3 regions of the Streptomyces sp. ADI95-16 genome follow, and region 1 is predicted to be linked to each of the others. Evidence: riboswitches for the same ligand, from Rfam matches in the RefSeq annotation. Region 1 holds a riboswitch; each other region holds the start of a gene.
The links. Region 1 has a riboswitch for cobalamin ahead of EES41_RS34695 (hypothetical protein). Riboswitches for the same ligand answer to the same signal wherever they lie in the genome.
Positions count from the first base shown of each region.

Region 1 (3,914 bases):
ACACCCGCGCGTCGGTCTCGCCCTCCTCGAAGCCGAAGCCGCCCGCGGGGAGTTGCTGCTTGGAGAGCCAGAAGAGGCCCGCGTCCGCGTAGGGCGTGTCACCGAGGGCGCGCAGCGCCTGGGCGGCCCGTGCGGTGGCGGCCGGGGCGCCGGTCGTCATGTACGAGGCGGAGGGCCAAGCCCCGGTCGCCAGCTGGGACTTCCTCAAGTAGGCCCGGGCCTTCGCGACCGCCGCGTCGTGGCCGCCGGCCCGCTTGAGGGCCAGGGCGATGAGCCCCGTGGAGGCGGCGTCGCTGTCGCACCATCCGCCGGAGCGGATGAGGATGCCGGTGAACCCACCGTCCTCGCACTGGAGGCCGGCCAGCCGGTTCACGGCGTCGGCCGGGGGCGTCACGCCGCCGTTCAGCAGGGCGATGACGGCCATGGCCTGGGCGTCCGACTGGCCGGTGGTGCGGAAATCGCCCTTGGTGAGGCAGCCGTCGACCGTCTCGCCGTCACCGATGTCCCGGGGACAGACGTACTTGACCAGGTCCCCGAGCAGGTCGTGCCCGCCGAAGGCCCGCGGATCCCTGCCGGTGGCCTCGGCGACGAGCGCGAGGCGCGCCGCGGCGGTGGCGTCGGGGATCCCGTCCTTGCCGACCGGGTAGGCGTACGCGTCCGTCTGCGCGGGCGTGGCGAGGAAGTCGGCGGCCTTGCGGGCCGTCGCGCTCTTGGGGTCGGCGCCCGCGAGCGCGTAGACGGCCTCGGTGGTGAGGAAGTGGTTCGCCGTCGTGGCGCCCTCGTCGACGACCCTTTCACCGTCGGTCAGTTGCCCGGTGAGCCACCGGGTGGCGGCGGGCAGGTCCACGGTGCCCGGCGGCACGGTGGGCGGGCCCGTGGGCCCGGTCGGGTCCGGGCTGGGGCCGCCGCCTGCGGCGCGTACGTCGTCGGGGGAGAAGGTGGGCTTGCCGGAGGTCCCGCCGATGTCCGTACCGCCGAACACCCAGGCGTCCACGTCGCCGTCCTTCGGCGTGCGGGCCATCGCGCCGAGGGGGCTGTAGGTCCAGTTCTTCTGGCCGGGCGAGGCGATCCAGTACGACCAGTAGGCGGTCGCCTGCGGTGTGAGGACGCAGGCCTCTTTGTCCGGAGTCGGGTACTGGGTACCGGAGTTGAAGGAGCCGTTGCCGATGCGGCAGATGAAGGCGGGGCCGTCGTGGACGGTGCCCTCGGTGGTGAAACCGGCGTCCCGGAGCAGTTCGTAGCCCGTGGTGGGCGTGGTGTCGCAGCCGCGCTCCACCTTGCCGCCGAACGGGCCGAAGTCGACGGCGACGACGGCGCCGGCCGTGGCGGTGCACCCCTCGATCGGGTCGGCCGCCGCGGACGTCGTCCCGGTGACGAAGACCGCGCTCGCGCCGAACGTCAGCAGCGCCGCCGACATCAGCGACACCAGCCTCATTCTTCCCGTGCGTCGCTCTGCTAGCTCTGCGGTCCCCACCACGGCCCCTCGTGTCAGCCGGGCGGACCAGTGCGTGGCAAAGGGCTTCCCGCACGCACGGAGCGCGGTGCGCAATGCGCGGTGCGCAGGGCGCGGAAGAAGCCTTCGAACCACGCCGTAGTCCGCGACGGCGTTTCTCGCTGCAAAAACCTGGCTCCAGGCATTCCGGCTCGCCCGGCGATGCCGGGCCTACGGTTGCGGGTCAGCGCCGGATTCAGACCGGCTTCCCCTGGAGCTGAGTGCTTATCAGTCGGAGTGGAACACGCTGATAAAGGCAGCGTCAAGGTGTCTTGCATCTCATCCAGGAGCGCTCCCGGCGGGTCCGGGCGGCCCGTCTCGCGGTGGCTGGCGGACCCTTGATCACTCGGGTAGCGTCCTGGGCTGCCAGATGGGGGAATCCGGTGGGAAGCCGGAGCTGACGCGCAGCGGTGTGGGACGGCGGGGGCCGTCTCCGAGCCCGAATGCCCATACGGCGATGCAGTACAGGAAGCCGTACCACGCGTTCCGGGCGGCGGCCCTCCGGCATGCCCGCCCGTGCGTCCGCACTGGACGTGGAGCGCCGGATGAGGTCGGCGTCCGCCGATTCCAGGAGCAGGCCATGTCCCGTCCCCGTCCCCGCACCTCCCGCCGCCTCGCGCTCGTCGTGCCCGCAGCGCTCGGCGCCTTCGCGCTCACCGCGCTCCCCGCGTCCGCGACCTCGTCACCCGCCCAGATCGCCACCTCCAAGACCAACGGTGTGGCATACCTCAAGTCCCTCCAGGCGGCTGACGGTTCGTACGCCGGCTCCGGCCTGTCCAACGAGTGGGCGTTCAGCACCTTCGCGGCGGCCGGCACTGCCGTCGTCGACGTCTACCCGGGTGGCGACACGACGAAGAACGCTCGCACCGTCTACCGCAACCTGCTGTCGACGGCGGGCTGGCCGCAGGCCTCCCCGGTGGTCACGGACTACGAGCGCGGCACCCTCAACGCGTACGCCGCCGGCATCGACCCTGCCCGCGTGTCCGCCTCCCGCAACCTCGTCGCCAACATCTACTCCTACTGGCAGACCGCGGAAGCCGGCTACTTCGGCCCGTCGGGCAACTTCAACGGCACGGTCTTCGCGGCCCTTTCGCTGGGCGGCGCCAAGACGCAGGCCGGCGGCGCCCGTGTCCCGCAGGCGCTGACGGACTCGATGGTCGCCCGCATCCGCGCCAACCAGCACGTGGACGGCGGCTGGACGTACCAGAAGGGCGAGGGCAATCCGACCGTCCTGAACTCCGCGGGCGACGTCGACATGACCGGCGCCGCCATGGCTGCCCTGTGCGTGTCCGGCGTACCGAACACCGACACGGACGTCGTCCAGGCGAAGAACTTCCTGAAGGGCACGCTGGTCTCCGGCAGCGGTGCCTTCAACTCCCTGTACGGGGTGAACACCAGCTCCAACGGCTGGGGTGTCGCCGGTCTCAACGCCTGCGGATTCAACCCGCAGACCGGGGACTTCCTCACCGGCAGCGGCAAGACCCCGATCGACTTCCTGATCGCCAATCAGTACAACCCGGCGGGCGGCTTCAAGTACAAGCCGTCCGACACCGTGCCCTCCGCCTACTCCTCCATCGACGCGCTGCGGGCCGTCGCGGGCGGCGGCTTCACGACGGCCCCGCCCGTTCCGGTCACCCCCGGGGCCCCGCAGTGGGTCGCCCAGTCCACCTTCACCGCCGGTACGGCCACCCAGCTGGCGCTGACCGTCGACGACGGCGCCGGCAGCCTCAAGGTGTGCTCGGTCGCCTTCACCCCGACCGGTACGACCACCACCCTCGGGGACGTCCTGAACGCGGCGACCACCGCCGCGACGCCTTCCGGCTGCGTCACGAGCGTGACCCCCTCGTCGGGCACCGGCACCGTCACGGCCGTCAACGGCAAGGCCAACAGCGGCTCCAACACCTGGAAGGTCAGCGTCGACGGCTCCGCCTTCGCCGGCGCGGCCCGCAACAAGGTCGTGGGCGTGGGCGACACCATCGCCCTGCGCTGGGGCGCCTGACCTCCGGACCCCGGTCGGTGCTGCGGGCCTTCGGGACCGCAGCACCGACCGTGTGCGAAAGCGCCGGCCGGGCGAACGTGCCGTACTAGAAGGCCGTCCAGGTGAAGGAGACCTGGTCACCGGCGTTGATCTTGAACTGGCAGCCGCCGACCGGGGTGGGGGCGCCGTTGACGGCGATGCTCCAGTAGGCGGAACCCCCGCCGCTGACGCTCTTTATGGTGTCGACCGAGAAGTCGTCGAAGGACGCGTACCAGGTGCCGTCCCAGGTGAAGCCCTTCTTGTGGGCGGCGTCATCGAGGGCGGCGGTCGGGGTCGGGACCTTGGACGGGTTGGCGCCGCCGTTGGTGCCGTCGCACTTGTGGGTGCCGCCGGTGGCCGTGGTGACGTCGTGGCCCTTGGTCTTGACCTTGCCCTTGAACAGCA
Region 1 is NZ_CP033581.1:7,789,744-7,793,657, forward strand. Features, by position in the region: gene EES41_RS34690 (prenyltransferase/squalene oxidase repeat-containing protein) at 1-1,417, opposite strand, end outside; cobalamin riboswitch at 1,634-1,703, opposite strand; cobalamin riboswitch at 1,824-1,962, shown strand; gene EES41_RS34695 (hypothetical protein) at 2,073-3,491, shown strand; gene EES41_RS34700 (DUF4430 domain-containing protein) at 3,577-3,914, opposite strand, start outside.

Region 2 (3,914 bases), 2.4 Mb from region 1:
AACCATCAACACCGGAGTCGGATCAGCCCACTCACCCTGGCCGACGAACGCGTCGTCCGGGGCCATCAACGCGTCTGGACGCGCGCGACCCGAGCGGTACTCCTCGACCATCAATCCGCGCTCGACATGCAGCCACTGTTCAGGCCGGTACTGCATGCACATGCGGGCGAGCCAGACAACGATTCGGTCGTGATCCCCGTCCGGCACCGCTTTGACCCCCATCTTGCCGGTGATGAACTCAAGTCGCAGCCCTTCGACCTCCCGGGCGCCTATACGCGCGAGAGTCTCGAAGTCCGCGGTCAGCATCTGGGGCCTGTCGGTCATCACGGTCATGCCTCGCTCGGCTTCCTCGACGGTCTGATCCGACGATAGCGCCGGGCACCGACGACCGTCCCGCAGAATCGTTCCCCATGGACATCGTGATCAGAACAGCCGTGCCCAGTGACTACGCGGAACTGGGTGACATCACCGCGCGGGCCTATCTCGACGACGGGCTCCTGGACGACAACGAGGACGACTTCTACGAGCGCGTGCTGCGCGACGTCGCCGGGCGGGCCGGGGAGGGCGAGGTGATCGTCGCCACGCTCGACGGGGTCCTGCTGGGCGGGGTGACCTTCGCCCCGCCGGGCAGCCGCATGGCCGACGTCGCCGGACCCGGCGAGGCCGAGTTCCGGATGCTGGCCGTCGACCGGGCGGGGCGCGGGAAGGGGGCCGGCGAGGCGCTGGTGCGGGCCTGCGCCGAGCGCGCCCTGGCCATCGAAGGGGTGAACCGTCTGCTGCTCTCCACCCGGGCGCAGAGCCCCGCCGCGCACCGGATCTACGAGCGGCTGGGCTTCGTACGGACCCCGGAACGGGACTGGTCACCAGTCCCCACGGTGCCGCTGCTGACCTACGCGTTGGAGCTGCGCGTACTGGACCGGTAGCAGGCCGACACAAGATGTGGGGGGTCGCGCATCAACGGCCCCCCACATGTATGCTCATCCTCGCTGTCGTCGCAGGGGAATCCGGTGTGAATCCGGAACTGTCCCGCAACGGTATGAAGTACACCCATTGGTGTCACCGCAAGTCCGATGACCTGCCGACAGTGCGCCCGGCTCGACCGAACCGGGTGCCGATACGTCCGGGCCCCGCGGTTGGGCCGGTGGACGCCGCGCGGTGTGCCCTCCGAGGTCCCTGTCCGCGCGCGCCCGCTCGCGCCCCGCACCGCAGGTGCCCCGGAGCCGAGCGAGGGAGAGCTCCCCCCGTGACCATCGCGCCTTCCGCACCGCGCGCCGAGTCCGACCCGTCCGACACCGGAATCGAGACCGGGGGACCTGGGGCCGCGCTGCTGCGGACCCTCACCGAGCTGACCGCCGACCTTCCCGACACCGACCCCGGCCGGGTCGCCGCCGCCGCACTGCGCGGCCGCAGCGCCGCCGCCGACGAGGCCGAGCTGCGTTCGCTCGCCACCGAGGCCGCGGCCGGTCTGATCTCCGAGGACCCGGCGTACTCCCGGCTCGCCGCCCGGCTGCTGACGCTCGCCGTCCGCGACGAGGCCGCCGGCCAGGGAGCCACCTCCTTCTCCGCCTCCGTCGCCGTCGGTCACCGCGAGGGCCTGATCGCCGACCGCACCGCCGCGTTCGTCAAGACCCACGCGGCCCGCCTGGACGCGCTGGTCGAGCACACGCTCGCCGAGGGCGCGGACGACCGCTTCGGCTTCTTCGGCCTGCGCACCCTGCACAGCCGCTACCTGCTGCGCCACCCGATCACCCGCCAGGTCGTCGAGACCCCGCAGCACTTCATGCTGCGCGTGGCCTGCGGACTCGCCGCGGACGAGAGCGTCCAGGCCGTCGAGGAAGTGGCCTCGCTCTACCGGCTGATGAGCCGCCTGGACTACCTGCCGTCCTCCCCCACGCTCTTCAACTCCGGCACCCGGCACCCGCAGATGTCCTCCTGCTACCTGCTGGACTCCCCGCTGGACGAGCTCGACTCGATCTACGACCGCTACCACCAGGTCGCCCGCCTCTCCAAGCACGCCGGTGGCATCGGTCTGTCGTACTCCCGCATCCGCGCCCGCGGTTCGCTGATCCGGGGTACGAACGGCCACTCCAACGGCATCGTGCCGTTCCTGAAGACCCTCGACGCCTCCGTCGCCGCCGTGAACCAGGGCGGCCGCCGCAAGGGTGCCGCCGCCGTCTACCTGGAGACCTGGCACGCGGACATCGAGGAGTTCCTGGAGCTCCGCGACAACACCGGTGAGGACCAGCGCCGCACCCACAACCTGAACCTGGCGCACTGGGTGCCGGACGAGTTCATGCGCCGCGTGAACGCCGACGCCGACTGGTCGCTGTTCTCCCCGGCCGACGTGCCCGAGCTGGTCGACCTGTGGGGCGACGACTTCGACGCCGCCTACCGCAAGGCCGAGGCGGACGGCCTGGCCCGCAAGACCATGCCCGCCCGCGACCTGTACGGCCGGATGATGCGCACCCTCGCGCAGACCGGCCAGGGCTGGATGACCTTCAAGGACGCCTCCAACCGCACGGCGAACCAGACCGCCGAGCCGGGCACCGTCGTCCACTCCTCGAACCTGTGCACCGAGATCATCGAGGTCACCAACGACGGCGAGACCGCCGTCTGCAACCTCGGCTCGGTCAACCTGGGCGCGTTCGTCCTGACGGAGACCGGCGAGATCGACTGGGAGCGGCTGGACGAGACCGTCCGCACCGCCGTGACCTTCCTCGACCGCGTGGTGGACATCAACTTCTACCCGACCGAGCAGGCCGGGCGTTCCAACGCCCGCTGGCGTCCGGTGGGTCTGGGCGCGATGGGCCTCCAGGACGTCTTCTTCAAGCTGAAGCTGCCCTTCGACTCCCCCGAGGCGAAGGCGCTGTCCACCAAGCTCTCCGAGCGCATCATGCTGGCCGCGTACGAGGCCTCCTGCGACCTCGCCGAGCGCAGCGGCCCGCTGCCGGCCTGGGAGCAGACCCGCACCGCCCGCGGCGTCCTGCACCCGGACCACTACAACACCGAGCTGAACTGGCCGGAGCGCTGGGACGCGCTGCGCGCCCGGGTCGCCGAGTCCGGCATGCGCAACTCGCTGCTGCTGGCCATCGCCCCGACGGCGACGATCGCCTCCATCGCCGGTGTGTACGAGTGCATCGAGCCGCAGGTCTCCAACCTCTTCAAGCGCGAGACCCTGTCGGGCGAGTTCCTCCAGGTCAACGGCTACCTGGTGGAGGAGCTGAAGAAGCTCGGCGTGTGGGACGCCCAGAGCCGCGAGGCGCTGCGCGAGGCCAGCGGTTCCGTCCAGGGCTTCGGCTGGATCCCGGCCGAGGTGCGCGAGCTGTACCGCACGGCGTGGGAGATCCCGCAGCGCGGTCTGATCGACATGGCGGCCGCCCGTACGCCGTTCCTCGACCAGTCGCAGTCGCTGAACCTGTTCCTGGAGACGCCGACGATCGGCAAGCTCTCCTCGATGTACGCGTACGCCTGGAAGCAGGGCCTGAAGACCACGTACTACCTGCGTTCGCGCCCGGCGACGAAGATCGCCCGCGCCGCGCAGGCGGCCACCCCCGTCGCGCTGCCCCAGGCGGTCGCCGACGCCGAGGCGCTGGCCTGCTCCCTTGAGAACCCCGAGTCCTGCGAGGCCTGCCAGTAATGAGCTCCACCGACCAGAAGAACCTCCTCGACCCGGGCTTCGAGCTGACCCTGCGCCCCATGCGCTACCCGGACTTCTACGAGCGCTACCGGGACGCGATCAAGAACACCTGGACCGTCGAGGAGGTCGACCTCCACTCGGACGTCGCGGACCTCGCGAAGCTGACGCCCGCCGAGCAGCACATGATCGGCCGGCTGGTCGCGTTCTTCGCGACGGGTGACTCGATCGTCTCGAACAACCTGGTGCTGACGCTCTACAAGCACATCAACTCCCCGGA
Region 2 is NZ_CP033581.1:5,400,335-5,404,248, reverse strand. Features, by position in the region: gene EES41_RS24280 (Uma2 family endonuclease) at 1-333, opposite strand, end outside; gene EES41_RS24275 (GNAT family N-acetyltransferase) at 411-923, shown strand; cobalamin riboswitch at 957-1,098, shown strand; gene EES41_RS24270 (ribonucleoside-diphosphate reductase subunit alpha) at 1,250-3,637, shown strand; gene EES41_RS24265 (ribonucleotide-diphosphate reductase subunit beta) at 3,637-3,914, shown strand, end outside.
Region 2: linked by a shared signal. The riboswitch ahead of EES41_RS24270 (ribonucleoside-diphosphate reductase subunit alpha) and the one ahead of EES41_RS34695 (hypothetical protein) in region 1 are both predicted to bind cobalamin.

Region 3 (3,914 bases), 1.5 Mb from region 1:
GGCCGGCCAGCTGAAGGTGCTGCTGGCGGCCGGCCTGATCCTGCGCCGCCGCACGGGCCGCACGGTGCTGTACGCGCGGGTGGCGGCCGGCGACGTCCTGGTCTCGGCGACCACCGCGCGCTGAACGGCCCGGGGCCGCCGGAGGGGCGGCGGAGGGTCGGCGGGCGCCCCGGGTGTGAGCCTTTCCGCCCCCGGGATGCCTCAGGGCGCCCCGGCCGGGGCGGCCTGTTCCGCGGCCGTCCCGCGAGACTCGCCGGTATGGACAACGAGACGGACAACCACCCGGCAGGTTCTCCCACGAGCCGTCCGAACGACCCCGGTTGCCAACCCGGTGACGACCTCGGCAACGACCCCGCCGCGGAGGACCACGCGGAGGACCACGCGGTGGTGCTCGGCGCGGGCCTGGCCGGGCTGCTCGCCGCCCGGGCGCTCGCCACGAAGTTCGCCCGCGTCACCCTCGTCGAGCGGGACGAACTGCCCGAGGCCGGGCCGGCGTTCCGGCCCGGCGTTCCGCAGTCCCGGCACGTGCACGTGCTGTGGTCGCGCGGCCTGGAGCTGATGGAACAGATGCTTCCGGGGATCACCGGAAAGCTGGTGGCGGCCGGGGCCGCGGTGCTGGAATCGCCCCGGGACTTCCTCTGGCTGAGCCCCGCCGGCTGGTTCGGCGCCGTCCCCGGCGCCGAAGTCCTCCTCGCCGGCCGGGAGGTCATCGACTGGACGGTGCGCCAGGAGGTGCTGCGGGACGGGCGCATCCGGGTGCGGGCCGGCTCCGCGGCCACCGGGCTCGTCGCCGGCGCCGACGGCCGCTCGGTGACCGGCGTGCGACTGCGCGAGGGCGAGCCGCTGACCGCGCGCCTCGTGGTCGACGCCACCGGCCGCACCTCCAAGGCCTCCGACTGGTTGGCAGCCCTGGGGTACGAGGTGCCCGAAGCCTCCCGCTGCGACTCCCGTCTCGCCTACTCCAGCCGCTCCTTCGCGGCCCCGAAGGACCCCGGGCGGCGCTGGCGCGGCGTGTATGTCCAGGGCCGGCCGGACAGCCCGCGCGGGGGCGTGCTGGTCCCGCTGGACGGTGACCGCTGGCTGGTGACCCTGCTCGGCTACGGCAGCGGGCACGCCCCGCCCACCAAGGACGAGGAGTTCCTCGACTTCGCCCGTACGCTGCGCAGCCCCGCCCTCTACGACGCCATCCGCGACGCGAAACCCCTCTCCCCGGCGACCGGGTTCCGGGGGACGGCGAACGAGTGGCGCCACTACGAGCGGATGGAGCGCTGGCCGGCCGGGTTCATCGTCCTCGGCGACGCCGCGTGCCGGTTCAACCCCGTGTACGGGCACGGGATGACGGTGGCCGCGCTCGCGGCGGACGCCCTCGCCGCCGCGATCGGTGACCTGGGGCCGGCGGAGATCCCGGGCGCGGCCCGCCGGCTCCAGCGGCGGACGGCCGCCGCGGCGGAGGTGGCCTGGCAGATCGCCACCAGCGAGGACCAGCGCTACCCGGGGACCGAGGGGCCGCCGCCGGACCGGGCCACCCGGATCCTGCAGAAGTACATGTCCCGGGTGATGGCGGGGGCCACCGCCGATCCGGGGATCTCCGCGCCCTTCTTCGGCGTCCTGTCCCTGTCCGCCCCGCCGAACACCCTGCTCAGCCCCGGCACGGTGGTGCGCGTCCTGTCCAAGTGGCGCCTCCCCACGGCCCCGGAGACCACCGCCTACCCCTCCCACCACGGCCCGCCGGGGGCGTAGCGGCCCTCAGCAGCCGGTCACCCCGTCCGCGCGGTGCCCCGCGAGCACCCGAGATCGGCAGGTCATCTGACCCCGATCTGACATTCGGCTCCCGTAAGGTGGGCCGTGCAGCTGGTTCGCCCCCGTCCGCCAGGCGGGAAGCGTCGTAAGAGGGAACCCGGTGGGAATCCGGGACTGCCCCGCAGCGGTGAGCGAGAACGACCGCCGTCATACGCACTGGGCCCGGACGGGCCTGGGAAGCGACGGCCAGTAGGTGTCCGTCCCCGACCGACAGGTCGGGGCAGGCGTGCTCGCGAGTCCGAAGACCTGCCCGTTGCCCGCCGTGCGGACCCACGTCCGCGCGCGGAGATTCCGGTGACCTCTCGGGCGGGTCGGCGTGCACCTCTGCCATCCCTTCGCGTTCGCGTGCCCGTGTCCCGTCGCCGGGATCCGTCCTCAGACACGCTCGCGAAGGAGAGTTCTGTGACCACCGCATCCGCCACACCCGCCACACCCGCGCCCGCCGTACGGGCGACCGTGCACGGCTACCCCCGACAAGGCCCCCAGCGGGAGCTGAAGAAGGCCGTCGAGGGGTACTGGAAGGGCCGCGTCCAGGCCGCCGAGCTGCACGACACCGCCGCCCGGCTGCGCCGCGAGGCCTGGCTGGAGCTGGCCGCCGCCGGCCTGACCGAGGTACCGACCGGCCAGTTCTCGTACTACGACCACGTGCTCGACACCAGCGTCATGCTGGGCGCCGTCCCCGACCGCCACCGCGCCGCCCATGAGGCCGATCCGCTCGACGGCTACTTCGCGATGGCCCGCGGCACCCAGGACGTGGCGCCGCTGGAGATGACCAAGTGGTTCGACACCAACTACCACTACCTGGTCCCCGAACTGGGCCCCGGCACCGCCTTCACGGCCGACCCCGGCGCGCAGCTCGCCCAGTACCGGGAGGCGGCCGCCCTCGGCCTCGCCGCCCGGCCCGTACTCGTCGGGCCGATCACCTACCTGCTGCTCGCCAAGCCCGCCCCCGGCGTCGCCCCCGGCTTCGAGCCGCTCACCCTGCTCGACCGGCTGCTGCCCGCCTACGCCCGCGTCCTCGCCGAACTGAAGGCCGCCGGCGCCGAATGGGTCCAGCTCGACGAGCCCGCCCTGGTCCAGGACCGCACCCCCGCCGAACTCAACGCGGCCGCCCGCGCCTACCGAGAGCTGGGCGCCCTCACCGACCGGCCCCAGCTGCTCGTCGCCTCGTACTTCGACCGGCTCGGCGAGGCCCTGCCCGTGCTCGCCGCCGCCCCCGTCGAAGGCCTCGCCCTCGACTTCACCGGGCGCGCCGCCCGCAACCTCGAAGACCTCGCCGCCGCCGGCGGCATCCCCGGCAAGCGGCTCGTCGCCGGTGTGGTCGACGGGTGCAACGTCTGGGTCAACGACCTCAAGCGGTCCCTGACCACCCTCGGCACCCTGCTCGGCCTCGCCGGACAGGTGGACGTGGCCCCCTCCTGCTCCCTGCTGCACGTCCCGCTCGACGTCGCCGCCGAACGGGACCTCGACCCGCAGGTGGCGCGCTGGCTGGCCTTCGCCCGGCAGAAGACCGCCGAGACCGCCACCCTCGCCCGGGGCCTGGCCGGAGGCACCGGGGTCATCGCCGCCGAACTGGCCGCGAACCGGGCCGCGCTGGCGAGCCGCGCCGGGTCCGCGCTCACCCGCGACCCGGCCGTCCGCGCCCGGGCCGCCGCCGTCACCGGCGCCGACACCCGCCGCGCCCTCCCGTACGCGGAGCGCTCCATTGCCCAGCGGGCCCGCCTGGGCCTGCCGCCGCTGCCGACCACCACCATCGGCTCGTTCCCGCAGACCGGCGAACTCCGCGCCGCCCGCGCCGACCTGCGGGCCGGGCGGACCGACGCCGCCGGGTACGAGGAGCGCATCGCCGCCGAGATCCGCGAGGTCATCGGCTTCCAGGAGAAGACCGGCATCGACGTCCTCGTGCACGGCGAGCCCGAACGCAACGACATGGTGCAGTACTTCGCCGAGCAGCTCAGCGGCTATCTCGCCACCCAGCACGGCTGGGTCCAGTCGTACGGCACCCGGTACGTGCGGCCGCCGATCCTGGCCGGGGACATCTCCCGCCCGCAGCCGATGACCGTGCGCTGGACCTCGTACGCCCAGTCCCTGACGGGGCTGCCCGTCAAGGGCAT
Region 3 is NZ_CP033581.1:6,313,770-6,317,683, forward strand. Features, by position in the region: gene EES41_RS28215 (transcriptional regulator) at 1-124, shown strand, start outside; gene EES41_RS28220 (NAD(P)/FAD-dependent oxidoreductase) at 259-1,740, shown strand; cobalamin riboswitch at 1,887-2,048, shown strand; gene metE (5-methyltetrahydropteroyltriglutamate--homocysteine S-methyltransferase) at 2,203-3,914, shown strand, end outside.
Region 3: linked by a shared signal. The riboswitch ahead of metE (5-methyltetrahydropteroyltriglutamate--homocysteine S-methyltransferase) and the one ahead of EES41_RS34695 (hypothetical protein) in region 1 are both predicted to bind cobalamin.